Regions from separate parts of the Shewanella sp. Sh95 genome, predicted to be linked through region 1. Evidence: predicted binding sites of a transcription regulator. Region 1 holds the regulator's gene; each other region holds the start of a gene.
What was found. The regulator MetJ, encoded in region 1, represses methionine synthesis genes. The targets are predictions, from matches to a motif close to TAGACGTCTAGACGTCTA.

Region 1 (7,546 bases):
CGCGCAGATTGACTCGGTATTAGTCGTTATCCGTAATATTGCCGATCAAACCAATTTGCTCGCCCTCAATGCCGCCATTGAGGCTGCCCGTGCGGGTGAACAAGGCCGCGGTTTTGCGGTGGTAGCTGATGAAGTACGTACGCTCGCCAGCCGTACTCAAGCTTCAACCAGCGAAATTCAGCAGATGATTGAAGCCTTGCAACAGAGTGCCAAATCCACCGTCAGTACCATGAATACCAGTACCGCCACCACGCAAAACTGTGTTTCGTTGGTGCACGAGGCGGGGGAAGCGCTCGAAGCCATTACCCAAGCCGTATCCACCATTAGTCAAATGAACATTCAAATCGCTAGCGCTGCCAACGAGCAATGTGCTGTGTCGGCGGAAATCAATAAAAACGTCAATAATATTAATGATATTACGACCAATGCCACCGAGAGTGCCGAGCAAACGGCGCGGGCAGGAGACGAGTTAGCACAGTTGTCGATGCGCTTAACCACACTTCTCGCTCAGTTTAGGATTTAGGATTCAAGCAAAACAAAACGCCGCTAAATAGCGGCGTTTTTTTATGCTGTTAACGTTATACCGCCTTTGGGCGAACCCCTAAGGTATGGCAAATCGCATAGGTCAATTCCGCACGGTTTAAGGTGTAGAAGTGGAAATCCTTCACCCCTTCGCGGGACAACACTTTCACCATATCGATCGCCACGTTTGCGCCCACCAGCTGACGGGTTCCGGCATCATTTTCAAGGCCATCGAACTGCTTATGTAACCAGCTTGGTAAGCTCACATTGGTCATACCCGCAAAACGCTTTAACTGGGTAAAATTAGTCACGGGCAGAATGCCGGGTACGATTTCGACATCAATCCCCGCCGCAACGCAGCGGTCACGGAAACGCAGGTAAGATTCCACATCGAAGAAAAACTGGGTAATTGCACGGCTCGCACCGGCATCGATTTTACGCTTGAGGTTAATCAAATCCGCCTGAGCGTTAGCCGCATCTGGGTGCACTTCTGGGTAAGCGGCGACCGAAATATCAAAGTCGGCCACTGAACGCAGCAGGCGCACTAGATCCACCGCAAAGCGAGTCGGTTTTGGGCTGCCCGCAGGCAAGTCGCCACGCAGCGCCACTATGTCGCGAATACCCGATTTCCAGTAATGCTTTGCCAGATCTAACAGCTCTTCATCACTCGCATCCACTAAGGTTAAGTGCGGCGCAGCAACTAGGTTGGTTTCTTGTTGAATACGTTCAATTACGCCGTGGGTACGGTCACGCACGCCCGAGTTTGCCCCATAGGTTACTGAGACAAACTTAGGATTCAGCGGCTCTAAACGACGAATAGAGTTCCACAGGATCTGTTCCATTTCGGGGGTTGATGGCGGGAAAAATTCAAAAGAAACATTAATATCGCCATTAAGTTCAGACAAACTTTGGTTTAGCGAATGTGAATGTTGTGCGTGATGAAAAGCCATGTGTATTTCCTCAACCGCCCGAGTGCGACACTTATCGCGACTGGTACGACTATTAATGCAGTAGTTTAATCCATATGGACGTTTGGACGTCTATATGTCCATATACTAGAGAAACTGGCTGTTAAGTCAAGCCAAAAAATCCCCATTTTTGGCATTTTCTTATCCCTCGTTGATCACCTTGATTTTAGTCCTTATCTTCGCCAATAAAAAAGGACTCAAATGAGTCCTTTAAGCTTTTGAATTTAAATCTATTCTTGCAGCAGATCGCGGCAGATCTGTGTTAGATCCGATTGTACAGCTGCTGCCGTCACTTCGCGGCCCGCACCAGGTCCACGGATAATCAAAGGATTACCTTGATAGAAGGCTGAGCGGATCACAAACACATTGTCACCGGGCGTGAGGTTGGCGTAGGGGTGGCTCGCATCAATCCACTGTAATCCCACCTCGGCTTTAAGGACTGCGCCGCTATTATCCAAGGAGGCGACATATCTCAGCACTTTGTTTTGTTCCGCCGCTGCGCCGTATTGTTGCAGCAATTCATCATCCAGCTCACCGATACGGGCAAGGAATTGCTCCAGTGGAATATCCGCTAAATGGGCAGGCACTAAGGAGCGCAGCTCAATATCCTCAAGCTCGATTTCCAGACCGATTTCACGGGCTAAAATCAGCAACTTGCGCTGCATATCGCGACCAGAAAGATCGTCACGAGGATCGGGTTCGGTAATCCCTAAACCACGTGCTTCAATCACTAATTCGGAGAAGGGTTTGCTGGTATCGTATTTCTCAAATAACCAGCAAAGAGTGCCAGAGAAAATCCCGCCCACGGCTTCAACACTATCACCGCTGTTACGCAGATCGTTTAAGGCATGTTGAATAGGTAAACCCGCGCCGCAACTGGCGTTATAGCGCCAGAATAGACGGCGATAACCGAGTTGCTCTTTCAGTTCACGGTAAAACGGTAGCGGGCCTGAACCCGCCAGTTTGTTCGCGCTGACCATATGGATGCCACGCTCGAAAAACTCTGGGTATTGCAGAGTTAAACTGGCGCTGGCGCTGATATCTAATGCAATCAGTTCATCGCAGTTAAGTTGTTCTAATTGTTCAAATAGATGCTCATACTGCCAAGGAGTGGCTTCGTTATCAAATTCCTGCTGCCAGCTTTCCAGATCCACCCCCGTAGACTTAATCAAAGCTTTACTGGAAGTGACCAGACCGACTAACTCGACTTGCGCTTCAAGCTCTTGATTTAACGAGGGAGAGACTGACTTAAACAGCTTCACCCACGCCTCGCCAATATTGCCCACGCCCAGCAGCAATACGCCAATGCGTTTGCGCGGTCCAGCGCAGCGGCGATGCACTTTTTGGGTCAGCAGATTAACCTGCGACTGTGGCACTAAGGTCACCAGGCTTAAGTCACCACTGAACAAGGGCTTAGCATCACGACTCAGTAAACGGGCAAAGCTGCGGCGATAATGCTCGGCATCGGCACTCACCAACGCCACTAAACCGAGTTCGGTATTAATTTGCAGATCTTTAATGCCGAGGGCTTCGGCCTGCGCATCCAATAATTTTTGTACTTGTTTTTGGTTTTCAGCGGTATAGGCAAGCTCAAGCCGTTGATGCGCCGATACCCAATGGGCCAGTGGTGTTAATCCCGCTTCGACTAATTGCTCGAGCAGACTGGCGACATCACCCGCAATCTTAAAGCCAAATAACACCACGGCATTGAGGTTGGTCACCACGGGCGCACTCGCTGAGGAACTGTGCGGCGCAATCAGGGTAAAGTCGGTATGGGAGGCGTAGCTTGAACGCACAGCTAGGCTCACCTCAGTGTTAAACAGCGGCTGCAAAGTGCGTGAATGCAACACAGGTGAGCCTAAACGCGCCAAGCGGTCGGCTTCAGCAAGGGACATGCTCTTGAGTAATTTTGCATCGTTGATTTTATTCGGGTCAGCGTTAAAGACCCCTTCAACGTCGGTCCAAATGGTCACGCGCTCAATGTCGGCAAGGCTAGCAATTAAGCTGGCGCTAAAGTCAGAGCCATTGCGACCCAATAGCAAGGTATCGCCACGCTCGTTGGCGCAGATAAAACCGGTGATCACTAGGCGCTCGTTAGGGTGTGCGGCCAGTAAGGCTTGCACTTTGGCGCGGGATTCTTGCACACGAATTTGCGGTACGGCGGCCTCATCGGCCACAAGAATCGAACAGGCATCCACATGGCTTGCGGCCACGCCCGATTCGCGCAGCAGCGCTGCCATCAGGCGCGCCGACCAACGCTCACCAAAACTCACCACATGGTTAATTTGGTAATCATTGCGTACATCTAAAGATAATAGACTGATTAACTGAGCTTTATCAGTGGTTAAACGTTCGCGTAAATCCCGCGCTTGCTCGTTAGATAATAATTGCTCAATCAAGCCTTGCTGATAGCTGATAAGGACTTGTAATTCTTCTTGCCATAATTGGTTGCTATCGCGCAGGGACAATAATTTATATAAAAAGTTAGTGGTTTTACCCGCGGCAGACACCACCACCAGATCATCACTGTGGCCATGGGTTAACAGAATATGGGCGACTCGGCGGTAACAATCGGCATCGGCTAAGCTGGAACCACCAAATTTATGTAAGTGACAACGTGCCATCTATTATTCCTCTAATGACAAGCCGCTACGGCGGCCAATCCTGCTTGAATATCTGCAACTAAGTCGTCGGCATCTTCAATACCAACCGACAAACGTAATAGGGTGTCTTTAATGCCAGCTTCAAAACGCGCCTGCGGCTCCATCGCCCTGTGGGTCATGGTCGCGGGCACGGCTACGAGACTCTCGACGCCGCCTAAACTCTCAGCCACGCTGAATAAACTTAACGCATCTAAAAAGGCGACCACTTCGGCCTCGCCGCCCTTAAGCTCAAAACTCAGCATAGCGCCAAAGCCTTTTTGTTGCTTGGCGGCAATAGCATGGCCTGGATGATCCGCAAGACCAGGGTAATACACTTTACTGACCACTGGGCTATTAGTCAGCACGTCCACAATCCGCTCGGCATTACTTTGGTGCTCACGAATGCGCACAGCTAAGGTACGCAGGCCGCGCAGGGTTTGATAACTGTCGAAGGCAGAACCGGTTAAGCCTAAGGTGTTCGACCACCAATGTAAGGTCTCACCGAGTTGAGGGTCTTTGGCGACCACCGCGCCGCCCACCACATCGCTATGGCCATTAATGTATTTAGTGGTGGAGTGGATAACGATATCGGCGCCGAGCAATAGCGGTTGCTGCAAAATCGGTGACAGGAAAGTATTGTCCACTATCACTAACGCGCCCACACCATGACTTGCCTTGGCAATAGCTTCGATATCAACCACCCGCAGTAATGGGTTGGATGGGGTTTCAATCCACACCATTTTAGGTTGCTGGGCAATCGCTTGCGCAAGCGCTTGGCTGTCGGTTTGATCGACCACCAGCAATTTAAATTGGCCTTTTTTCGCCAAATTAGTAAATAAACGGTAAGAGCCACCGTAACAATCGTGGGGCACCACCAGTAAATCATCTGGGCCCAGTAAAGTGGTCACTAAGGTAATGGCTGCCATGCCAGTACAAGTCACTACACCGGTTGCGCCTTTTTCCAGCTTAGCTAAGGCATCGCCTAAGATGCTGCGGGTAGGATTGCCGGAACGGCTGTAATCAAATTCGCGAGGATTTTTATGACCATCGAAGGCGTAATTCGTCGACAGGTAAATTGGCGGCACCACGGCGCCATATTGAGTATCGCTTTCGATACCCTGACGCACTGCCAATGTGGCTAATTGACGCTCGGTCACTAATTTGCCTGCGGTCATCGGGAACTCCTAAGTTCGCAAAGAGATGTCTGGACGTCTAAATGTACCTAAGCCCAGTGGTATCGTCAATAGGCGTTAAGACGTTTAGACGTCTAAACATAAAGAAATCTGTTTGCAATCGCTAAGAAATAGTAGCAATAATTTGACTGTAATCTGTAAGGGTTTAAAATCTGCCCCGAATTTAGCGTTATAACAGGTGAGTCAATGACTGAATGGAATGGGGAATACATCAGCCCCTATGCTGAACATGGCAAGAAGAATGAACAAGTAAAGAAAATTACTGTGTCTATTCCGCTCAAAGTGCTAAAAGTCCTCACGGATGAACGCACGCGTCGTCAGGTCAACAACCTGCGCCACGCGACCAATAGCGAACTGTTGTGCGAAGCATTTTTGCATGCCTACACCGGCCAGCCTCTGCCTGATGATGCCGATCTGTCGAAAGAGTGCCCAGACAGCATCCCCGCTGAAGCGAAGCGGTTGATGGACGAAATGGGGATCGAGTGGGAAGACATGGAATAACGCTTAAGCGCCCATAATCCTGCCGTAACTAATTATGAGGGATCGTTAATGCTCATCCGGCGTGGTGGGTTAAAGTAACGATCCCTATTTTGTTTTGATGGAATCCTATGTTCTCCTTGATCGATCCACAAACGCTCGCTATTGCGTCTGTGATTGTGTTTTTAGGTGCCCTCACCCAGAGTCTGATTGGGTTTGGCTTAGCAGTGGTCGCCAGTCCGTTGCTGTATATCGTCGATCCCCAATTAGTGCCCGCTCCCGTGATTGTGATGGGATTTTCCATCGCGCTACTCACCCTATTGCGTGAACGCGGCCATTTAGAATTCAATGGCTTGCAATACGCGCTCATCGGTCGAGTACCCGGTGGCTTTATCGGTGCTAGCCTATTACTGTTTGCGCCGCAGCCGATTCTTGGTTTGGCGATTGCGGCCATTGTGGCGGTCGCCGTGGTGCTGAGCCTGTATAAATTCAGCCTACCGGTGAACAAAGCGACGCTATTTGGCGCGGGAGTCGTCTCGGGGATCTTTGGCAATATCGCCGCCATTGGTGGCCCTCCGATGGCGATTTTATTGGCGGGTAAGGATGCTTCGCAGTTTCGCGCGGCGTTATCGGCCTTCTTTATCTTTAGTTCGACCATTGCCTTGGCGATTCTTGGGGTGACGGGCCTACTCGAAATCAAGCACTTTTGGCTGTCGCTAATGCTATTGCCCTCGGTATTGTTAGGCTATCTCGTGGCAGGCAAACTGGTAGGAAATGTGGATAAACATAAGACCAAGATGGCGACCTTAGCCCTCTGCGCTATCAGCGCCTTAGTGCTCACGGTCAAATCAGTGATTGAGTTATTACCGCAATAATCTCCTGCCAATTGCAACCAATCGCAGCCATAAAAAAAGCACCGTTTAACGGTGCTTTTTGTTGCTGTGGATACGAGTTGTCATCCATTCGAGCATCACTTAATCGCATTTAAGTGATGCTTATTGCGCTAGCATCAATACGTTAGCTTAAGTAGCTTTGGCCTGCATACACAATAAAGTGTCTCAGCGCGAGCACGCCAGTTAAGCTGGCACAGGCCACCATAATCATTGCGCCCTTAGTGTGGCGAGTCGCTGCGGGAAGCAGCATAAACAGCAATGGCACACCAAAGCCAATCCCGACCACGCCAATCCAGAATACGCTTGCCCACACGCCAGAGGTGAGTGATGCCAGCGCCGCAGCCGCCGCTCCGCCCTTAAAGTACAAGGCACAGAACAACATAAACAGGAACATGATTTCGATTGCCATCACTGGCAGCTCTAAGCCATGCATTTTGGCTAAGGTCTTGTCGTGACTATCGGTTTTGAACATCACCAGCGCCAGCACCGCATTGGCCGCAGCGCCCGCTGATAAACCAGATACCAAGAACAGTGCAGGCAATACCGCAGTGTTTAGCATCGGATAGGCATTCATCGCCGAGATTAAGAAGCCAGTGTAAGCGCCCACACCAATGGCGAGGACAAACAACAGCACTTCAATCAGCTTTCTAAAGGGCATCAGCAGCTTAGCGATAGGCGCGAGGAAACCTAAGCCCCACTTTGGCAAATCGTCACGCAATACTAAAATCGCGTAGGCAAATGCCAAGGGTGAGTAAGCCAGCAGCGCTAATACCCCAATCGCCATAACGGACTGGAAGTTGTAGTTAATTAAGATCAACCAGAAGTGGAAAGGCTTAGTTAAATCAAACACT
Region 2 (7,546 bases), on a different contig from region 1:
AAGAGATGTTTTAGCAAATGTGTCATAGACTTACCATTTTGCATACTCATTAGAATAGCGCTTATCTTGCTATATCAAACGTTAATAACCCAGCATACAAGCGATAAAATGGACCATGTTGATTGCTGATTTTCGATTGCTGTGCCAGCGAAATTTGCTGCCATTTATAGACAATTCGCGCAATTTCACCATTGATTGTTAACGCCTTAATGGCACGATTAAATTGCGCTAACTGCAGGGGAGACATACTCTGCTTACTTAGCATTAAGTGTATCGGATTATGGTCCAATATCGGTTTAAGTGCTGATAACCTGATCCCTTGGTGTTGACTTGCAATATAGGGCATCGCTATAGCATCCCCAATCATCAGATCCGCTCTGTCATAAGTGAGCATTTGCACTGATTTGTCGACATCAGGACTCAGTATCAATAAGTTTTCCAGTGCTAAACGTTCTCGAGTGTTCTCATAATCGGCACCATACCAACCACTGATTGGCACTAATAGCCGCAACTTTTGAGTAAAAATATCCTGCCATCGTTCTAACTTAACATTGTCTTTGTTTTCATCTAATACGAATAAGCGCACTTCTTCATCACGGTAGGGATCTGAAAAAAATGAATATTCTTCACGCTCGACGGTTTTTGTAGCACCCATCATTATATCTAGTGAGCCACTTTTCAGCATTTGATGTGAACGCTTCGCAGGGACATTGATAAAGTTAATCTCACATCCCAAAAACTCAGCAAACGCGCGCAGTAATTCAACATCCAGTCCTTGAGCCTCCCCCTGCATATCTTGCCAGGCATAGGGAGGCCAATCGTTATAACCGACTTTAATGGGATTCGAACAAGCGGAAGCATTCGCTTCGGATGGAACACTCCAAGCGGGGAAAATAAAAATATATAACAGCAAGATATGGCTAAACTGAAAAATGCACTTTGGCATTATCGTTGCCCCGTCGCGAGTTATTCTTCGATGATTTTACGGCTTAATGCTCAGTTTTTACGGCTTAATGCTATGTAAGCTACTACGGCTTATTTATGACTCGATCTAAGCTTAGTCGGCATCCCAACTTGATGCCATCAAGTTGCTCTGTACAGTCCATTGGTCGAACTAGCGTGAACAATAATAAAAACATCTATACAAAAGGAGTCAAACGACTCCCTTTGTATTTCATCAAGTTCCTGTTTATCGTCGTTTAAAAGATTAGGGCGTGTTGACGTTTCAGGGTTATTTTTGCAGCAATTTGGCTGATGTTTATGCAAGGCAAAGTCAGTGCTGTGTAGCATTCTACATAAACGGACGATAACGCAGCAGAAACTTCAGCCAAGTGCTGCCCAAAGGGTTCGTCTGGCAAGCACTTGCTCTTTGTCACTCGTCATTTGAGTAGAATAACTACACTTCATTCCTCGCTTCGTGAGCATGAGCTTGCCAGAACGAACAAAATTTAATCACGAAACGTCAACACACCCTAGTTTAATACCGCAAATAAATGGTTTTTTAGCTGGGCAAAATCAGCTGGTAATTCAGCCGATAATATTGTTTTGTGCTCTACCACTTTTAATTCAGGCGGAAGGGGTAAGTTAAGGGCAAGCTCCCTGTCGACCACATCCTTAAACTTAGCGGGATGGGCCGTACCTAAAAATATCCCTACTTCATCAGGCACTAAGTTAAGGGTTAACGCTTTAGCCGCAATCGCTGCATGGGGCTCAGATACATAACCTTTAGCATAAAGATCTGCTAACGCCTCCGAGGTTTGCACCTCTGACAGGCGAATCCCCACTAAGTCAGCCAATGGCCAACCGAGTTTCTCGCAAATAGCTTCAACGCGCGGCCAGTTGCTTGGCTCACTCACATCCATCGCATTGGACATAGTGGCTTGAGTGGGATTAGGCTGCCAATCGCCACTCTCTAAATAGCGTGGCACTGTGTCATTCGCATTAGTAGCAGCAATAAAACGTTTAACGGGTAACCCCATGGCTTTAGCAAACAAACCCGCGGTGAGATTACCAAAATTACCACTGGGCACGGCAATAACAGGATCGGCCTCATGGCGCTGTTTCGATTGGGCGACCGCTTCGAAGTAATAACAAATCTGTGCCAGTAAGCGACTGATGTTGATAGAGTTAGCTGAGTTTAAATGCAAACCATCACGCACATCGCTATCTTCAAATGCCTGTTTGACTAAGTGCTGGCAGGCATCGAAATCTGACTCAACCGCGACTGTGTGGATGTTCTTGCCTAAAGTAGTGAACATTTTTTCCTGTAGCTCACTGATTTTGCCCTTAGGATAAAGCACCACAACATTGACTTTATCTAGACCATAAAAGGCATCGGCCACTGCCGCCCCTGTATCCCCTGATGTCGCCGTTAAAATGGTTAAGCGCGAGTCTTGAGCAAAAACATTGATGCATTGCGCCATAAAGCGCGCGCCAAAATCCTTAAATGCTAAGGTCGGCCCATGGAAAAGTTCGAGGCACGAGCGCTGGTCATCGACTGCCACTAAGGGCAAATCGAAATTAAAGGCACGCTCAACCAGTTGATCGACCCTATCTTGACCCAATTCAGAGGCGAGCCAAGCACCGAGCACTTTTTTACTGCGCTCGACAAAAGGCATCGCCAGCAGCGCCTCAATATCGTGCAATACTGGAATTTGTGTAGGAAAAAACAACCCTCTGTCTTTACCAAGTCCTAATTGCACCGCTTCTTTAAAGCTCACTTTCTGCGAAGGGTGTTTTAAATTATATAGTTCCATGCTCACTCGACCTTATCAGTGCCAAACCTTTAAGGCTTGGGCTTAATGCTTTTAAAAGTAAGAAAATTAATCGACTCGGCGCGTGCCTTGCTCATCGAGGCGACAAACATGGGCAAAGCCCCCCGCTTCGGTCAGATAATGAGCCTCTAACCACGCCTTAGCGGCGTTAGCGATCGCGAGATCGTCAGTCACAGAAAACAGCGTTGGCCCGCTGCCCGAGATGCCAGTAGTTAACATGCCTAATTCGGCGAGCGCTGCTCTGGCATTGTCATAACCCGGAATCGCCGCTGCGCGGTAAGGTTCAGCCAATACATCCTTTAATACTTGAATCGCAAGCTTGGCGTTTTGCTGATAAGAGGCGTGCACAAAGGCACTCAAATAACGCCCAAAATCGATGGCCACTGACTTATCGTATTGTTCTGGCATGAGTTTACGCATCATGGCCGTAGAGAGTGAAATCCCAGGATACGCCACCACCCAATACCATTGTTTAAAACTGGGGATCGGCTCGCAGATAGCGCCGGGCACATTGAGCATTAGCTGCATACCGCCCAAATAACAGGGCGCGACATTGTCGTAATGCACGCTACCGCTGATCTTGCCCTCAAATTCGCCCATGAGTTCGAGTAGTGCTTGCTTATCGTATGGACGCTCAAAATGCTCGTTAAGCGCGTAAAGCGCTGCAACCACTGAACTGGCGCTCGAGCCTAAGCCACTGCCGACGGGCAAGTTTTTTTCTAGGGTTAATGCCACGCCTTGGTTTTCTTTCCCAAGGGCTTTTAAGAAAAACACCGCGCATTGATGGACGATATTCTCTTCGGGATTGCTGGGTAACTTATGCGCCCAAGCTCCCACTTGAGTGAGACTCACCCCCGCATCCGCCGCCGCAATCTTGACTCTATCGCCGAGTAAACTGCCATCGATAGGCGCAAGTGCTGCGCCCAATAAATCAAAGCCCACACCCACATTACCCATAGAGGCGGGAGCGTAAACGGTCAAACTCATACACTCACCTCACGAGTCCAATTTAAGGTTCTTAATACATCGGCAAAGGCACCTGCCGCAGTCACTTCTGTGCCCGCACCATAACCACGTAGCACAAAGGGAATCGGCTGATAATAACGGCTGTAGAATGCCAAGGCATTTTCACCGCCTTTTACGCTATAAAGTGGATCGGTAGCATCGACTTCGGTGATACGCACATAGCACGCGCCTTCTTCAATCTGCCCCACATAACGCAGCACTTTACCCTGCGCTTTCGCCTCAGCCACTCGCGCCGCAATCGCCGCATCAGCCTCGGGTAAACGCGCCATAAAACTTTCCACATCGCCTGAATCATCAAAACCTGCGGGTAAGACTGAGTCGACAACAATATCATTTAGCTCAAGTTTCAAACCCACTTCACGGGCCAAAATCAGTACCTTACGCGCCACATCCATGCCACTTAAATCATCGCGAGGATCGGGTTCAGTAAAGCATTTTTCCCGCGCCAGTTTAGTCGCCTCAGAAAGTGACATACACTCCTCGAGTTTACCGAAGATAAAGGATAAGGAGCCTGACAAAATACCGTTAAACTTGTGTAACTTATCGCCAGCAAATAACAGTTTCTTCAAGTTATCGATAACGGGTAATCCGGCGCCCACGTTGGTCTCATACAGGAACTGACGACGTTGTTTTAATGCTGTTTGACGCAAAGCTTGGTAATAGGCGTAATCACGAGTGTTGGCCTTTTTATTCGGCGTCACCACGTGCATGCCCGCGTTCATCACCTCTAAATACTGGTTCGATACTTGATCGCTTGAAGTACAATCCACCAGCACAGGGTTTAATAATTGTTGTTCTTTCACCCACGCCAATAGCGCAGGTAAATCGCTTGGCTGCTGACTGTCGGCAAGCAGGTTTTGCCAATTGTTTAAATCAATACCCGCACTATCGAGTAACATCTTGCTTGAATTCACGATGCCGCAGACACGAATGCTAATGTGCTGCTCTTTTAGCACACTCGCCTGTTGTTTGATCTGCTCGAGTAAGCCTGCGCCAACGTTACCACACCCCACTAAAAACACATCTAGATACTGCTGCACATCGAAAAAGCCCTGATGACAGGCGGCAACCGCATGTTTGGTCTTTCGCTGCTCAATCACAGTTGAAATAGAACGTTCAGAAGAGCCTTGGGCAATCGCGATAATATTCACACTCGCCTGCGCTAATGCTTGGAAAAACCGCGCCGCCACACCTTTATGGGTACGCATGCCATCGCCAATTAACGAGACAATGGCTAAGTCATGGCGCATTGCAATCGGTTCTAACAAGTCACTTTTAATTTCTAACTCAAACTCTTGCTCAAGCGCCGATTTCACCTTGGCGGACTCACTGGTCGCCACACAAAAGCTGATGCTGTATTCGCAAGAACTCTGGGTGATGAGTGACACGGAAACACCGCTACGGGAAATCGCTGCTAGTGTGCGGCTCGCCATACCGACCATGCCTTTCATACCAGGGCCTGATACATCAAACATGGTTTGATTATCGAGGTTTGAAATGGCTTTAACCTGCAAGCCGCTCTGATCGGCCTGATTCGATACCAGAGTGCCGGGCGCATCGGGATTAAAGCTGTTTTTGATATAACAGGGGATGTGGAACTGGGCGATAGGCGCAATGGTTTTAGGATGCAGCACCTTAGCCCCAAAGTAAGACAGCTCCATCGCCTCTTGATAACTGAGCTGTGACAACAACTTAGCATCGGTAACAACCCGAGGATCTGTATTGTATACGCCGTCAACGTCGGTCCAAATCTCGCAGCTTGAAGCATCTAAACAAGCGGCCAGCACGGCAGCAGAGTAATCAGAACCGTTACGGCCTAAGGTCACAACCTTGCCGTCTTCATCGGCGGCGGTAAAGCCGGGCATCACCCAAACCCGCTTCTCATCGAGGGCAAGATTTTTAAATCGCGGTTTGCTGACAGCAATATCGACCACGGATTCTAGCGGACGACCACGGCCTAAAAATAGTTCACGTGGGTCTAGCTGCGCCGAAGTAATGCCTTTTGCCAGCATGACTTGCTCCATCAACGCAGCAGACAAACGCTCACCCGCAACCACGATCTCGGCGCGCACCCCGTCAGGGCATTCCTGCAACAGCGTAATACCGCGTAATCTGTCCTGCCAACGTGCAAGCTGCGCGCTTAGTCCGGCGAACAGCACTTCGCTCTGGCTACTAGAGAGTCCAGAACTGACCGCATCCTGATAGAGCGAGGTAAACACCCGCTCAACGTGTTGAATGACTGGTGAATAATCTTCCCCTTTCACCGCCACATCGACCATTTCAAGCAGAGCGTTTGTCACTGTTGCAGGCGCAGAGAGCACTGTCGCGACTGGCTCAGCTTTCGCTGCCTTGGCCACAATATCCGCCGCCATTGAAAATCGCTGCCAATTTGCAAGCGAGGTACCACCAAATTTCATCACTTTCATCTTGATCTCCTGTACCGCGCCCGACTAAGAAACATAAGCTAAAAACAAAAAAGCCCGCTTCTTTGTGGGAAGCGGGCTCGTCGTTAAAATTCTTTAGGGTGTATCAGCCCGCCCCCACTCTGGTTGTAGTGGTGGTTGTAATAATGGTAATTACTACGAAACCAAGGCTATGCATACGTTTAGACTTATCTATGTCAATGTGATGTTAAACAGAATTGCCTTTTTCACCTAACCTTGTCAACCCCCAAACTGGATTATTTATGCACAAATCTTTCACTTGAGTAAATTAGTGATTCAAGATTAATAAATATCAAGTTTTCATAGGCTAAAAATACGTTTTCATCAATACAAAACTGTTTACGTAAACGTAATGCTAGACAATTACAATCAATTTAACCTATTAAAAAATAAATAATTTATAATGATATTTTTTCATCATTCGAAAATTAAAGCATTTCAGTCTGTTTCCACACATAACAAAGGGCAACTCATAAAAAACCACAATTCATCTTTTGTATCGTCATTAATCTCAGTAAATCGAACTCACAAAAAGCTGTGCGATATCTAACATAAGCAACTTCAAATTATCGCCAGCACCCTAAAAGCGCGTTATTATGCGCGCACATTCCGAACCGGAGGCGATATGAAGATCACCCAACACAGCGCGGTAACCATTCATTACCGTTTATCAGATCAAGAAGGCAGACTTTTAGAAGACTCTTTTGATGCCGAACCAATGTTGTATCTGCATGGTACAGAAAACCTAATCCCAGGATTAGAAGCCGCATTAGAAGGTAAAATTAAGGGCGAAAAACTGGACGTGACGATCAGTGCCGAAGAGGCCTATGGTCCGTACCATGATGGCCTTCGCCAGGCAGTACCATTAGAAGCATTTGGTGATATCGAAGACATCGTGCCAGGTATGCGCTTTATTGCAGAAACTGAAATGGGCCAGCGTCCAGTTCAAGTCATCGAAGTTAAAGATGATGTTGTGATTGTTGATGGCAACCATCCATTAGCAGGCCAAGCACTCAGCTTTAGCATTGAAGTCATCGATGTACGTGAAGCGACAGCTGAAGAAATTGCCCATGGACATATTCATGCACACGGCGGATGTGGCAGTCATGGACACAGCCATGAACATGACCATGGCGGCGGATGCTGTGGTGGCTCAGGTCATGATGTTGGTGGCTGCTGCGGGGGTTCTGATGACCATGGGCATCACCACCATGACCATGATCACGAAGCTTGTGACACACCTAAAGCGGGATGTGATGGCAACGGTGGCTGCGGCTGCCGCGGCTAATGTAGGTTCACAAG
Region 3 (7,546 bases), on a different contig from region 1:
TGCGAAAAACTGTTTAAGTCATCGACCCAAAGCTTAATAGGGATCTGATATTCATTGACTAACTGTTTGGCTAAACGCCAAGTAACGCCAATATCACCGTAGTTATCGACGACAGTACAGAAGATATCCCAGTGGGGATGTTGGGGAGCTACCATTGGAAATATCGCTTTAATTTACGTGGAGAACAAATGTAAAAAAAGCGGCATTGGGCCACTTTTTTTACACAGCTCACTCGATGAAACTAGGCTTAGTCTTCGAGTTCTGCTAAACACATTTCTTCGTAGATTTGTTTGACCCAAGCATCAACACGCTCTTCGGTCAGCTCTGGTTGACGGTCTTCGTCAATCCCTAAACCGATGAAGTGATCGTCATCCACTAAGCCTTTAGAAGCTTCGAAGTTGTAACCTGCAGTAGGCCAATGTCCAATGATAATACCACCACGGGCTTGAACGATATCGCCAATCATGCCCATGGCATCGAGGAAATATTCCGCGTAGTCTTCTTGATCACCACAACCGAAAATAGCAACCAGTTTGTCTGTAAAATCAATCTGTTCTAACTCAGGAAAAAAGTCATCCCAGTCACACTGTGCTTCACCATAATACCAGGTTGGGATACCGAACAGCAGCAGGTCGTATTCTGCGATCTGTTCTTTGGTACTTTTGGCGATATCTTTCACCTCAACCATTTTCTTACCCAGTTTCTTCTGGATCATCTTGGCGACAGCTTCGGTGTTGCCTGTGTCGCTACCGAAAAAAAGACCTACAGTTGCCATTGTCTATCCTTTATGTCTAGTTCACTTATACGTTAATCTTGCTGCTATCGATTGCTCAGCATTCTATTTTTTGCTGAAGAATTAATTCGATTAACTGGCTTCGGCTGATGTTACTGGCCAATGCCCGCTCATTCAAGGCGTCATATAAATCTTGTGACACCTTTAACTCTATTCGCTTTAATCCTTTGGCTTTATCCCGCTGGATCTGGTTGCGCTTATTGACCTTAAGTTGCTGGCTACGGGACAAAGGATTGCTACGTGGGCGTCCCCGTCGCTTTTCATTGGCAAAAAGGTCAATGGTCGTTCTATCTGTTGCTTCTTTTGCCATGTTCTTATTGTTTAACCGATGCCTGAACCTTCCCAAGACATCTGGATAATACCTTTTGCAATAAACCCGGCGCAGCCGAGAAATAACACTAACCAAACAATAAATCGACCGAATTTCGGTACGTTACCTTGTTTTAGCACATCGTGGATGGCCATGCCGATAAAGAAAAATATCGCGGCAAAAAACAGGTTCAAGCCGATGGTCTCAATTTGTTCCATGTACTGAGATAACATACTTTCTTAGTCCTCTAGAGTGTTCTAAGGCTAAAAGAGGCGCGAATATATCACATCAACAAGGTGTCGGCTATATGATTTAGGTCGAGAATCGTTGTCATTTACACCGTGTGTTTGTCAATAAATTCAGACACAATCCGGTTAAAAATGGTAGGTTTTTGCGCATGTAACCAATGGCCACACCCTTCAAGGGTTTTTGCTTGTGCCAATGGGAATTGTGTCATGATGGCATTTCTATGTTCACCAGTGACATAGTTTGAGTCTCCTCCGCGGATAAAGAGGCTGGGGCCGTGGTAAGTTTGGCGCTTTTCTTCTACAAGATTATGCCAACCAATAATATTGGGATAACACGCTTTTAAGCCGCTTAAATTCATTTTCCAACGAAAGCCTGTCTCAGTCCGTTGCAAATTTTTGAGAAGAAATTGGGCTGTCGCTTCATCAATGCCGCTATGGGTTAAATGGGCCAAGGCAAAACGGCGATCGGTGTGGCCTTCAAGTGGCAAACTTTCGAGTGCGGCAAATACCGCATCATGGCGTGGCTGATAAGCAACTGGGGCAATATCAGCGGCAACCATGCTGATGATGCGTTCTGGATAGGCTAGGGCCGTTGCCATGGCAATTTTCCCACCCATGGAATGTCCCATAATATGCACGCGCTCAAGCTTGAGATCATCGAGTAAATCCACCATCGCTTTCGCTAAGCTTGGGTAATCCATCTGTTGCCAATGTTCACTTAAGCCGTGATTAGGTACATCAACGCGGATGACTTGATGATGGGTTTCGATAACTTGACCTAAGCCTTTAAGATTATCTAAATTGCCAAAGAGACCATGGATAAGGAGGACAGCTTCTCCTTGACCAGAAGATACAAAATTCATGGAATAGCCTGTGCTATGGTACCTAACGTTGCGCGAATTGTGCCTTCAATGCGTTAAGTTTGACAAGTCTTGTGGCGGTTTTGAAATTAAGAACCTTCAACTTGCTGGCTTTTTCAGCGATTAACATCGTTGTGCTAATTTGATGTGCGATTTCACGCATTTTTAGATTAATGATGCTTTATCAGATTGATAGAGATAGATACACTGAGGCAACGATCGCACAGATCCTTTGCTAGGATCGCCTGTGGTGCACTTTTTCGGTAAGCCTATCGAATAACAAAGGATAATAAGGTTATGAAATACATCGAAGTGGATGAAGAGCTCTATCGTCATATTGCCAGCAAAACGGAACGTATTGGTGAGAGTGCCTCTGATATTCTCCGTCGATTACTCGGCCTGTCCGTCGATGCGGTTGAACAGTCACAGCCACAGTCGATCAGCCAACCGAGTTTAGAGGTGGTAACGCCTGAGCCACAGAGCGTTCCGCAAGTAGAAAGCTTCGAGTCTGTCATCGATTTTAATCAATTGGTTGATGAACATAAGTTAGAACAACAAAAAGGCGCGGTGGGCCGCTTCTTATTTTTGCTCGAGAGCTTGTATCAACTTAACAAAGCCCAGTTTTCGCAAATTTTACAGATCCAAGGGCGCGATCGTCTCTACTTTGCGCGCTCTCGTGAGGAGTTACTCAAGGCTAGCGCCACCGCAAATCCGAAGGAAATCGGTAATACCGGATTTTGGGTAACGACCAACAACAATACTGCAAAAAAACGGACAATTTTAGCCGAGGCCTTGGTGCAATTGGGCTGTGATGCCCAAATCGCCAACGGCATTGCCGAACGCGTATAACGACTTATCGACGCCGCAATGATGCGGCGTTTCCATTTAATAACCGATTTTCCAGTAGGAGAGGATCAGGTGGCAATACATCAACGGGCAGGACAAACCGCGAGTCAGACGGATCTGGTGAATATTCCAAAGCTGATGAGCCATTATTACAGCATCAAACCCAATGTGGATGCTGCCGAGCAGCGTGTGACATTCGGGACCTCAGGCCATCGCGGAACTGCATTTCAAGGGAGCTTTAACCAAGACCATATTTGGGCGATTACCCAAGCCGTTGTCGATTATCGCCAATCGGTGAATATCGAAGGCCCGCTGTTTTTAGGTATCGATACCCACGCTTTATCTTATGCGGCTTACGTGTCGGCGATTGAAGTGTTAGCGGCCAATAAGGTGACTGTGCATATCCAGCAACATGATGGTTTTACGCCAACGCCTGTGGTGTCACATGCGATTATTTGTGCAAATCGCGAGGCGGCACTAAGTGGTGCCGCGTTAAGCGATGGTTTGATTATTACGCCATCCCACAATCCACCGCAGGATGGTGGGATTAAATACAATCCACCCCATGGTGGCCCTGCTGAAGGTAATATCACTGCGTGGATTGAGTCCCGCGCAAATGATTACCTGCGCGCAGCGCTCAAGGGCGTTAATAAGCTCGCTTATGCAGATGCATTGGCTTCGGGTTATGTGCATGCCATCGATTTGATCTCCCCATATGTCGCGGATTTAGTCAATGTGGTCGATATGCATGCTATCGCTAAGGCTAAACTTAAGCTGGGTGTCGATCCATTAGGCGGCTCCGGTATTCATTATTGGGCACCGATTGCCAAGCACTATGGCATTGATATCACTTTAGTTAACGATAAGGTCGATCCAAGCTTCAGCTTTATGTCATTGGATAAGGACGGCAAGATCCGCATGGATTGCTCTTCTCCCTATGCGATGGCAGGTTTACTGGCCCATAAAGAATCCTTCGATTTATGTGTGGGTAACGATCCTGACTACGATAGACACGGCATCGTGTGTCCGGGCACCGGGCTGATGGACCCCAACCACTATTTAGCAGTAGCGATTGATTATCTGCTAACCCACAGACCAGAGTGGAGCGATAGCTTAGCCATTGGTAAGACATTGGTATCGAGCGCGCTTATCGATAAAATCTGTGCCTTCCATGGCAAAAAATTACTCGAAGTCCCCGTTGGCTTTAAGTGGTTTGTCGATGGATTAGCTGAGGCAACCATTGCCTTTGGCGGTGAGGAGAGTGCGGGCGCCGCGTTCCTGCGCCGTGATGGCACGACTTGGTGTACTGACAAGGACGGTTTTATTTTAGTGCTGCTCGCAGCCGAAATGCTTGCGGTCACAGGTAAAACGCCGGGGCAACGCCATCAAGAATTAGTGGCGCAATTTGGTCAAAGCTTCTACAAGCGTATCGACAGCCCAATTAGCCTTGAGAACAAAGCCAAATTTGCCAAGCTTAATGCCGAGACCTTAAACGCCACTACGCTGGCGGGTGAGAACATTGAGGCTGTATTGACCCATGCACCTGGCAATAATGCTTCAATTGGTGGCATTAAAGTGACCACGGCCAATGGTTGGTTTGCTGCGCGGCCATCGGGCACTGAGGCGTTATTCAAGATTTACGGTGAGAGCTTTATCAGTGAGCAACATCTTGCCGATATCATTAAGGACGCACAAGCCCTGATCGATAAGGCCCTCAGCGCCTGATTTAGCGTTTACGCATTCTTTTTACCGATAAAAAAACGCACTCATTGAAATCCTATGAGTGCGTTTTTATTTGCAGCGATTGTAAGATCAAATTATTCAGGTTTGAGCTGAATCGCTAAGCCTAGTACTCGATATGGCAACTCGGTAAGTTATTCTTATCGATATAGTTTTGATGATATTCCTCTGCCACATGGAATTGCTGTAACGGCACAATCTCAGTGACGATATGACGCAATCCCCAACGACCTGAACGGGCAAAGGCCAGTTTTGAGGCTTCTGCCGCCGCTTTTTGCTCACGATCATGGAAGAAAATGGTACTGCGGTATTGAGTACCAATATCGCCGCCCTGCATATTGAGCGTGGTCGGGTTGTGGTTTTTCCAAAACACATCCAGTAACTCGTCGTAGCTGACAATCGCAGGGTCAAATTCTACTTGCACGACTTCAGCATGGCCTGTCTTACCTTTTTTGACTTCCTCATAGGTGGTCGCTTCGTTATTGCCACCCATATAGCCGCAGGTCGCGTTGGTCACGCCGTTGACTTGTCTAAAGAAATACTCCACGCCCCAAAAACAGCCGGCACCGAAAGTTGCTAACGCCATGATAAATCCTGATAGAAGTCTAGATGGCTAAGGATTGTGATAAAACTCATGCCTAAAAGCAAGTGTGTCGACAAAATTAATCCTATGTCGACCAAATGCGGCTAAGATGCTGTTGTTTTGCCGCGAAATGCGCTTGTTTGACCAGAATGACGGAGTAACGGCCCAAAAACTTGTGTTAGTATGGATGCGCTTTTTAAGGCGGGTAGCGATAAGTGCCATGAAACAGGCAGTTATTGCCATCACTCCCGTCTTTAACACGCTATTATAAGGAGAATTCTGTGTTACAAGCTCTGTTAGATTCGAAGGATTTTCTCGCGCTGACCCTCGCTAATCCTGAAACCCTCGGAGAGGAGTTTAGTTTCGCCTTAGGGGAACATACTCGAGTCGAGGTGTGGGACACGGGCGTCATCGTTTTTGAGCCTGCACAAGCCCAAGGTAAGGATGTCATTCTCTCCTGCGGTGTCCACGGCAATGAAACCGCCCCCATCGAACTCTGCAATACCTTAATCAAACAGCTTCTCCAACAAAAAATCATCGCCAAACAACGCACGCTCTTTCTTATTGGTAACCCTTTAGCGATTAATAACGGCACTCGCATTATCGACGAGAACATGAATCGTCTGTTTAGTGGCGAGCATTCAAATCCACCGGGATTAGTGAATCCTGAGCGGGTGCGGGCGAAAAAATTAGAAGCCTATGTTGACCGCTTCTTTAAGGGCGCAGCCTCAGGGCGCCAGCGAATTCACTACGATTTACACACGGCGATGCGGGCGTCAAAACACGAAAAGTTTGCGATTTATCCCTATCGTCCCGGCCGTGCTTACAGCGCCGAGCAAATCATGTTTTTAGCGGCCAGTGGCGTCGATACTGTGTTATTTCACCATGAGCCGACAACCACCTTTAGCTATTTTTCCTCCGAGCAGTATGGCGCCGATGCCTTTACCATTGAATTAGGTAAGGTGTATCCCATGGGCCAAAACGATATGACGCGTTTTATTGCCGCCCAAGAGATGTTTATGCGCCTTATCACAGACAAACCCTTAGCGCTTGAGCCATTCTCAGCGGATAAGGTGAATCTGTATCAAGTGTGTCGGGTGATTAACAAACATTTTGATGATTTTGAATTTACCTTCGCGACCGATGTCGAAAACTTCCGAGCTTTCCCTAAAGGCTTTGTATTGGCCCGAGAGGGTGGACAGGAAATTAAAGTCGAACAGGAATTTGAAGCGATTGTCTTCCCCAATGCCAAGGTGCCCATCGGCAATCGCACTGTGATTTGCCTGATCCCTTCAGTCGCGCCAGATGTTCGCTAGTTTTGTAAAGCATTATATACATGCCCACAGGGGATTAGTTGTCGTTTGAACTGTGCCAACGGTTGATAGGTAGTTTACGTTAACGTAATGTTCATCCGGCATATTCGTATAAATTAGGCGCAGTGGTTCTTCTGCTGCGTAACGAGATAACAAGAGCACAATATGAGCAAAGCAACACTCAACACTGATACAGTGCACCGTGTCGGCTTCTTGGATAAGGTATCGCTTCACATTCCTATCCTTCGAATTCTACAAGCAGATGGCACTACCTATGAAACCGCGGTTTTGCCTGTAATAGATGAAGCCTTAGCCACCAAAATTTACGATACTTGCGTATTCACGCGGGTACTCGATGAACGTATGCTTGGCGCACAGCGTCAGGGACGGATCAGCTTCTATATGACCTGCACCGGTGAAGAAGCAGCGATCGTCGGTAGCGTGGCCGCACTTGATCAAGAAGATGTGATCCTCGCGCAATACCGTGAACATGCTGCGCTACGTTATCGCGGCTTTACCACTGAACAGTTTATGAACCAAATGTTCAGCAATGAGAAGGACTTAGGTAAAGGTCGCCAGATGCCAATCCACTATGGCAGCGCGGCGTTAAACTACCAAACCATCTCATCGCCATTGGCCACGCAAATCCCGCAAGCGACAGGTGTCGGTTATAGCCTGAAAATGCAGGGCAAACGTAATGTTGCTGTCTGTTATTTCGGTGAAGGCGCTGCGTCTGAAGGCGATTTCCATGCCGGATTGAATATGGCGGCGGTGTTAAAATGCCCCGTGATTTTCTTCTGCCGTAACAATGGTTATGCCATTTCTACCCCAACGGAAGAGCAATTTGCCGGTA
Region 4 (7,546 bases), on a different contig from region 1:
GTGATCTTGGTATAACCTAAATCGATTCTGGCACTGTCGACATTAATTTCAGCCTGTTGTTTTTGCGCTTCTAACTGCTCAAGCTCGGCCTGATAAACTGTCAAAGTGGCTTCGGCGGCTTCAAAGTCTGCGCGGGAGCTGGCCTTATCGGCGAGCATTTCCTGCTGACGGGTATATTCGAGTTTTGCCTGACGTATTTGCGCCTGCTTAGCACGATACTGGGCATTGATGTTTTTAAGGGATGCCAGCGCATTTTGCAGGTTGTTTTGCTGGGCAAGACTGTCGATTTGCGCGATAAGATCGCCTTTTTTCACCTCTTGGCCTAGCTCCACAGGCAAACTCAGAATTTGCCCCGAGACTTGCGCGCCCACACTCACCAGCTTGGAGGCCTGCAACATGCCGTTGGCGAGCACCGAGTTTTCAATATCACCGCGTCTAACGGGCTCCGTCACATAGCTTGGGGCCGCCTCGGGTTTATGTAGCAGAAAATAAGCACCGCCCCCAAGGAGGATGAGGCCGCTTAGGATCAATATCAATTTACGCTTTGAGGATTTTTTCATCTGAATCTAGGTGTCCATCAATGCCAATGGGCGCAAGCGTGTATCTTGCGGGAAGAAAAATAGTGCTGTCAGTATATAGAGTTAGCTAAGCGCAGTAGACGAAGGAAGTGTCGATATCAGGTAAAGATTTGCAAATATCTGTGTAGAAGTTTGCGCCCTAGACCTTTAAATATACGGATAACACTTTGAACCATATAAATCCGTGTTACTTGAGATTATCTGCATACCTCAAACTAAAGGGTCATGGCGTGAAACGCTGATTTTTATAAGCAACGGTCTGTATAAACAACCAATAGCAAAACAGGGATACCTTAGGTATCCCTGTTGTTTACGTAAAGCAGTTGTGGCATTTATTGCTCAGATATCACAAGCTCTTAGCCAAGGCGGCGACGCAGTTCGCGGGTTGCATCGACCATGTTTTTCAGCGCGGGTTCTACCTCAGCCCACGTGCGGGTCTTAAGGCCGCAGTCGGGGTTAACCCAGAGTTGGCGCACTGGCACTTTTTGCGCCGCTTTTTCGATAAGGTGTACCATAGCCTCAACACTTGGCGTATTTGGCGAGTGGATATCGTAAACGCCAGGGCCAATTTCATTTGGATATTCAAAATCTTCAAAGGCGTTGAGCAGTTCCATGCGTGAGCGCGAAGTCTCTATGGTGATCACGTCCGCATCCATGGCGGCAATCGCGGCAATCGTATCGTTAAACTCGCTGTAACACATATGGGTATGGATTTGGGTTTCATCAATCACACCCGCCGCACTCAGTTTAAAGGCATTCACCGCCCAATCTAAGTAAGCCTGCCACTGGCTTTGCTTTAATGGCAAACCTTCGCGGAAGGCTGGCTCATCAATTTGAATAATGCCAATACCTGCATTTTGTAAATCCACCACTTCATCACGAATTGCCAGCGCCAATTGGGTGGCAATGGTATCGCGGCTGATATCTTCACGGGCAAACGACCAATGTAGAATCGTCACCGGGCCCGTTAGCATGCCTTTGACCGGTTTGTCCGTCAGGCTTTGGGCAAATTCGGCCCAATCAACCGTCATGGCTTTCGGGCGACTCACATCACCATAAATCAATGGCGGCTTAACGCAGCGAGAACCATAACTCTGTACCCAACCATTTTTGGTAAAGCCCACGCCTTCGAGCTGCTCACCGAAGTATTCCACCATGTCGTTACGCTCGGCCTCACCGTGTACCAGCACATCGATACCGAGTTTAAGCTGGCGGTCGATGGTATCGCGGGTCACTTGCTGCAACTGCTCAGTATATTGGGCATCGCTTAGCTCACCCTTGCGCCAGCGGCTACGTAGTCCGCGGATTGCCGGTGTTTGTGGGAATGAGCCAATCGTAGTCGTTGGCAACAATGGCAAACGATACTTACGCTGCTGCACCACTTGGCGCTCAGTAAATTCACTCACCCGTTCATAGTCGGCTGGGGTCAGCGCAGCGACACGGGCGATCACTTTAGCATCCGCCGCCTGTGCCTTAGCCTCACGGCGAGCCACGCAGGAGTTAACTATCTCTTTGGCCGCGACAGACTCAGGGGCCTGCAACAATTGGCGCACATTTGCCAGTTCCAACAGCTTTTGCTTGGCAAACGCAAGCTGCTGACGCAGCGTCGGCGTGAGCGTTGTCTCTACCTCTAAATCCACAGGGCTGTGCAGCAGTGAACACGAAGTGCCAATCCATAGGCGCGCTCCTAAGTCTCGGGCAACACCGCCGATACGCTCAACAATCAGGTCAACCTCCGCCGCCCACACGTTACGGCCATTAACTACACCCGCCGACAGAATTTGATCTGGTCTTAATGCATTAGCAAACAAGGCCAATTGTTCAGGGGCAGTCACTAAATCTAGGTGCACCCCCGCCACCGGCAGCGCGGAAACCAATGCCTGATGATGGCTAATGCTGCCATAGTAACTGGTGAGTAAAATCTTCACTTGAGCCGTTTTAAGCGCTTGATAAGCTTGGCTAATCGCTGCTTGCCAATCGGCGGCTAATTCGAGTGCCAGAATCGGTTCTTCAAGTTGCACCCAAGTTACGCCCTGCGCAGCAAAACGCGCAAGAATGTCGGCATAAGCCTTTACTAGATTGGGCAATAAACTCAGCTTATCGAAATCCTGACCTACAGTTTTGGCCAGATACAAGTAACTCACAGGGCCTAACAACACAGGCTTGGCTTGATAACCCAGCGCCTGCGCCTCGGCCACTTCATCAAATAACTGCTCATAGGCGATAGAGAACACTTGGTCTTGCTTAAGCTCTGGCACTAAGTAGTGATAGTTAGTGTTGAAATACTTAGTCATTTCCGAGGCTGGCGCATCGGTGCCACTTGGTGCACGACCACGGGCAACGCGGAATAAGGTATCAAGATCGATAGCACCCTCGCCACGGTGGCGATCGGGGATAGCGTTTAAGGTCGCACTCAGGGTTAACACTTGATCGTAAAAGGCAAAATCCCCTACAGGTACTTGCTCTATCCCTGCGGCCACTTGCCATTGCCAATGAGTGCGGCGTAACTCCCTAGCCACCTCATGCAGTTCAGCTTGAGTGCTCTCACCACGCCAGTATTTTTCAAGGGCAAACTTTAATTCACGACGACGCCCGATACGGGGAAAACCAAGACTGTTTAATTGCATACCATATCTTCCTTTATTTGAGATAAGCCATATTCGGCACTTGCACCCAGTAGATGGTGTTTTCTTGGCAACTTTTCGCATTTAAGCCTAGATAAATCACAATGGGCGTCTGGACGTCTAGAAGTTTATTGTGATAGTCTCTATGCCAGCAACCGAATTGATTTCAAGCACAACATGAGCGAAATTCACTTGGAGTGATCATGATCGAACTAAGACATCTGCGAACCTTAATGGCACTGAAGGAAAGTGGCAGCTTGGCGGGCGCAGCCAAAAAACGTTTTGTCACTCAATCGGCTCTCTCCCATCAAATTAAGGAGTTAGAGCAACGAATTAACTCGCCCATTTTTGTGCGTAAAAGCAAACCGCTCTCCTTTACTCAGGAAGGTGCACGCCTGCTGCACCTCGCCGAAGAGATCCTGCCTAAGGTGTTAGAGACGGAAACCGATCTCAAAAATGGGCTGGAAACTGAAACCAATCAGCTCAGAGTTGGCATTGAATGCCACAGCTGTTTTCGCTGGTTAATGCCAGTGATGGAACAATTTAGGCAAGATCATCCCCAAGCCGAGTTAGATCTGTCGAGCCGTCATCTATTCGACTCGCTCAATGCCTTAGAGATGGGCGAACTCGATATAGTGCTGACCTCAGATCCCGTACCGGGACACTCGCTCGCCTATCAGCATTTGTTTGATTTTGAAGTGAAGTTAGTGGTTGCCAAGGATCATCCCCTAGCGAAAGAAGCCTATGTTACGCCCAAGCAATTGTCGCGTTTACCGATAATCAGTTATCCGGTGCCACTGGCGCGTTTAGATATTTACCGTCACTTTTTGGAACCCGCGGGCATAGAAGCCGGCGAGCAAAAAACCTGTGATTTGACCATGATGTTATTGCAGCGCATCGCCTGTAAGGACGGTATCGCCGCCCTGCCCAATTGGTCGATTAATGAAGGGCATGGTTTAAGTCTCGCCACCGTCAAACTGGGGCAAGAAGGCTTAAAACGCCCACTATTTGGTGCCTATCGACGCCACAGTGCGAACTCGGCCTTAGTGCAAAACTGGCTGCAATTGGTGGCAAGCGAAGGCTTAGCCCGCCAGCAAAAATCCAATTAAGCTTTGAAATGTTTAACAAAAAAGCCTGCAATCGCAGGCTTTGTTTTTATGGGCGGTGCTTAGAGCGGGTTAAGCAATAAACCACGCATTGACAATACTCGGCGCAGAATTAACCCGGGGGAATTTTGATTACGGGTCTGGCGCAGATTGTGGGCGATCATAAACTCTTGACGCAGATCTTGGTCAAGATCTAAGGCTTCAAAGGCTTCGATGGTTAAGGTTTGTTGCTGATTATCGATCAAAGACTTAATCACACTTAGCGGGAAAGGTTGCTCAGAGCTGGCATTCAAATAAGCAAATGCGGTTAAGGCAATAATCTGGCCGAACACACTAAACAGCGCCAAGGTTTGCACCTCATCGGGGTCGATATCGACATCCGGCATATCAACTAAGCTGTCAACCGCATCAGTTGCTATATTTTCCGTGAGTTTCCAATAACCTTGAACCAACTTCTTATAGGGTTGAGGCAATTCATCGAGGCGTTCTTTCAAATAAAATGTAAAGGCGTAACGGTAAATATTAACTTGGCCCAAACGAATTAAGGCATCTTTTAAAGAGCGAGACTTAGGGCTAACCACACCAGAAGCTTGCGCCGAATTACTGCGCATCAACATATGGGCCGCTAACGCGGGATCACTCGAAATAATATCGATCACATTACGAATATCGCCTTCGGCAAGAATGGCCTTTTTCAGTGGAATTAAGATCCCACGGCGGCCAATGACTTGCTCTTCATTCGCTATGATGGCTCTCACTTGAGTAAAAACCTGTTGCTCAAGATCTGTCATAGGACACTTTACACCTGTTAATTAGCTATAAGATGATTCGAATACCGCTCACATCATACCCAAACTACAAAGAATTTCAGCACTAAGTCGTAGAATAATTGCGTTAACCCTAAAGATGATGTGCTTTACAGTATAAGCAACGACTTAGCCTATATTACACCCGTAAAAATGATTTTTCTCTGCACCCAACAGCAGAAATAACAAAGCCAGACAACGTCTGGCTTTAAAATGCGCTAAATCACTTAATTATCAGGATTCGGCTTAGAAGCGGTAGCCGACAGTCAAGCGAATATCACGGCCTCGGCCTGAGTAATAGCTATCACCCCAAATGCCACCGTAGTAACCCGAGCTAACATACTCTTTATCAAACAGGTTATCGATACGCAGGCTCGCTAACCAAGCATCACGGGTATAGTTAAGGGCTAGATTACCTAAAACATAGCTAGATAATTTATCGCCTTCGTTGCCGTTATCGCCTTCAATAAAACGATCGCCCGTGTAAATTGCCTCAGCAAATACTTGGAAATGCTCGGCAAAATCCATGCTGACATAACCGCGCCCCGTATGCTCCGCAACCCAAGACAATTGCTTGCCATCATTCACCCCATCGGTAAATTCGGCATCAATATAGTTATATTCCAAGCCTAAGGTGAGGGCTTGAGTGACCTGCCAATCCCAATCGGCACTCGCGCCATAGCGGCGTGAAGCATCGGCATTGACGTTGGCGCCTTGGAAGCTGCCACCAACAGGTTTTTCCGCACTCGGGTCGAAGACAATTTCATCTTCTAAATCGAGGCGATATAGGCTGACGCGTAGGCTTTGGCTAGCCACAGTCCAATCCCAACCCGCCTCATAGGAACGGCCTGTCTGTGGCTTTAAGCCATAGACATCTTTCGGGGTGTAAGCTTGCTCATCGACCTTAGCAAAGCGGAAGTTTTCATCGCCACGTAGATAGAATCTGTGCTCGGCGCTCGGACGGTAATTTAAACCGAACTCGAATGCGGTCGCATCTTCATCTAAATCGATGCCGTTTGGATACACATTGCCATCGACCAGATCGTCGGTCACCCGCGCATAACGGCCGCCCACTACATAGCTTAAGGTGTGGCTTAATGGCACAGTGGCTTGCAGGTAAGCACTTTGCATTTCCTGCACATTGCTGCGCGCCATAGAGTCAAACTCGGCCTTACCGCGGCTGATATCCAAACCTGTCACTAGGTTTAGCTCGCCTTGACGGGTGCTGTAATTGGCGAGCGCCTTAGGGCTAAACATCAGCAGTGAGCGAGTATTTTGGCTACCCGCCCCCCAGTTTAATGAGGTCACTAAGGTATCGCTGTAATCTAGATCCGCCGCTAATGCCCAGTTTTGGTTAAGCTGATGCTGATAGCCCGTACGCGCCGCAGTGGTCATCTCATGGACATATTCGCTTTTATTGGAAGACTGGCGTGGGTCTTCTTTGAACTGATTTACGGTCAACGAGCCCGGATTTTCGCGGTCATCATCGTAATAGCTGGTTTCGACAAAGAACGAATCAGTCGCCGTTTTATATTGAATGCGGCCAAGGATAGAACCCGTTTCATTGGCGTTATGCTGACGATAGTTGTCACCTTGGTTGTAGCTTCCGGTCAAGAAATAGCGCCAATCCTTGTTGATCGCGCCAGACACATCGCCGCGACCTTCATAGGTATTAAAGCTACCGCCGGATAATTGCACGCTGCCGCCGGTATTCTCAGGCGATTTAGTCACAATATTGATCACGCCACCCACGGCTTGATCGCCATAGAGCACGCCCGCACTGCCGGATAAAATCTCGATGCGTTCAACCTGATTTAAGGGAATTGCATTCAGGCTAGGCGCAGCAATATCGATGTTATTTAGGCGGCGACCATCGAGCAAAATCAAGGTGTTGTTTACCGCAGCGCTGGCGCTAAAACCGCGCATCGCAAAGCTAGTACCAATATTGTTATCCGAAATTTGAATACCGCTCTGACCACGTAAGACGTCAGTCAAATTAGTCGCGCCACTCATTTCAATCGCCGCAGCATCAATCACATTCACATTAGCGGCAATATTTAACGGGGTCTTATCAGCACGGCCAATCACCACGATATGCTCATCGACGTTGGCGGCATGAGTTTCATCGGCAGCCACAGCGGGCGCGATCATTGATACACTGCAAAGGCTGCCAATCAGCAGCGCAATTTTGGTTGGATGTGTTCCCATTTTACCTTTAACTCCTACAAGGAAAACGGGGCATTAGCGCCACGATACCGTTGATTCAGTAGAAAACACTGATAGTCACTATCGCATTTTGAGATCTGCCCACCGAAATCTCAAAAACACCTTTAGGGCCGGTCTCCGGACTTAGGCTATATCCATCTCAACTTGAGATGAACGCGAAACTGACCTTTACACACTCGATTACAGGGCTCATCGTGAACGCCTGT

Region 2: thrA (bifunctional aspartate kinase/homoserine dehydrogenase I) is a predicted target of MetJ. The motif match lies at 6,399-6,416, and genes of this name have one in related genera.
Region 3: msrA (peptide-methionine (S)-S-oxide reductase MsrA) is a predicted target of MetJ. The motif match lies at 5,396-5,413, and genes of this name have one in related genera.
Region 4: metE (5-methyltetrahydropteroyltriglutamate--homocysteine S-methyltransferase) is a predicted target of MetJ. The motif match lies at 3,316-3,333, and genes of this name have one in related genera.

The regions. Positions count from the first base shown of each region.
Region 1 is NZ_LGYY01000054.1:6,516-14,061, forward strand. Features, by position in the region: gene AEA42_RS04320 (methyl-accepting chemotaxis protein) at 1-523, shown strand, start outside; gene metF (methylenetetrahydrofolate reductase) at 579-1,472, opposite strand; gene AEA42_RS04330 (bifunctional aspartate kinase/homoserine dehydrogenase II) at 1,721-4,114, opposite strand; gene metB (cystathionine gamma-synthase) at 4,126-5,289, opposite strand; gene metJ (met regulon transcriptional regulator MetJ) at 5,512-5,826, shown strand; gene AEA42_RS04345 (sulfite exporter TauE/SafE family protein) at 5,934-6,677, shown strand; gene nrfD (NrfD/PsrC family molybdoenzyme membrane anchor subunit) at 6,820-7,546, opposite strand, start outside.
Region 2 is NZ_LGYY01000158.1:4,127-11,672, reverse strand. Features, by position in the region: gene AEA42_RS11535 (transporter substrate-binding domain-containing protein) at 62-946, opposite strand; gene thrC (threonine synthase) at 1,473-2,756, opposite strand; gene thrB (homoserine kinase) at 2,823-3,761, opposite strand; gene thrA (bifunctional aspartate kinase/homoserine dehydrogenase I) at 3,758-6,226, opposite strand; gene slyD (peptidylprolyl isomerase) at 6,870-7,532, shown strand.
Region 3 is NZ_LGYY01000177.1:6,305-13,850, forward strand. Features, by position in the region: gene earP (elongation factor P maturation arginine rhamnosyltransferase EarP) at 1-155, opposite strand, end outside; gene fldA (flavodoxin FldA) at 248-775, opposite strand; gene ybfE (LexA regulated protein) at 831-1,103, opposite strand; gene AEA42_RS12990 (DUF2788 domain-containing protein) at 1,115-1,336, opposite strand; gene AEA42_RS12995 (alpha/beta fold hydrolase) at 1,438-2,214, opposite strand; gene seqA (replication initiation negative regulator SeqA) at 2,509-3,060, shown strand; gene pgm (phosphoglucomutase (alpha-D-glucose-1,6-bisphosphate-dependent)) at 3,130-4,782, shown strand; gene msrA (peptide-methionine (S)-S-oxide reductase MsrA) at 4,904-5,383, opposite strand; gene astE (succinylglutamate desuccinylase) at 5,662-6,696, shown strand; gene AEA42_RS13020 (thiamine pyrophosphate-dependent dehydrogenase E1 component subunit alpha) at 6,859-7,546, shown strand, end outside.
Region 4 is NZ_LGYY01000208.1:21,971-29,516, reverse strand. Features, by position in the region: gene AEA42_RS15105 (efflux RND transporter periplasmic adaptor subunit) at 1-560, opposite strand, end outside; gene metE (5-methyltetrahydropteroyltriglutamate--homocysteine S-methyltransferase) at 935-3,205, opposite strand; gene AEA42_RS15095 (LysR family transcriptional regulator) at 3,406-4,311, shown strand; gene AEA42_RS15090 (HDOD domain-containing protein) at 4,371-5,099, opposite strand; gene AEA42_RS15085 (TonB-dependent receptor) at 5,361-7,322, opposite strand; cobalamin riboswitch at 7,431-7,546, opposite strand, start outside.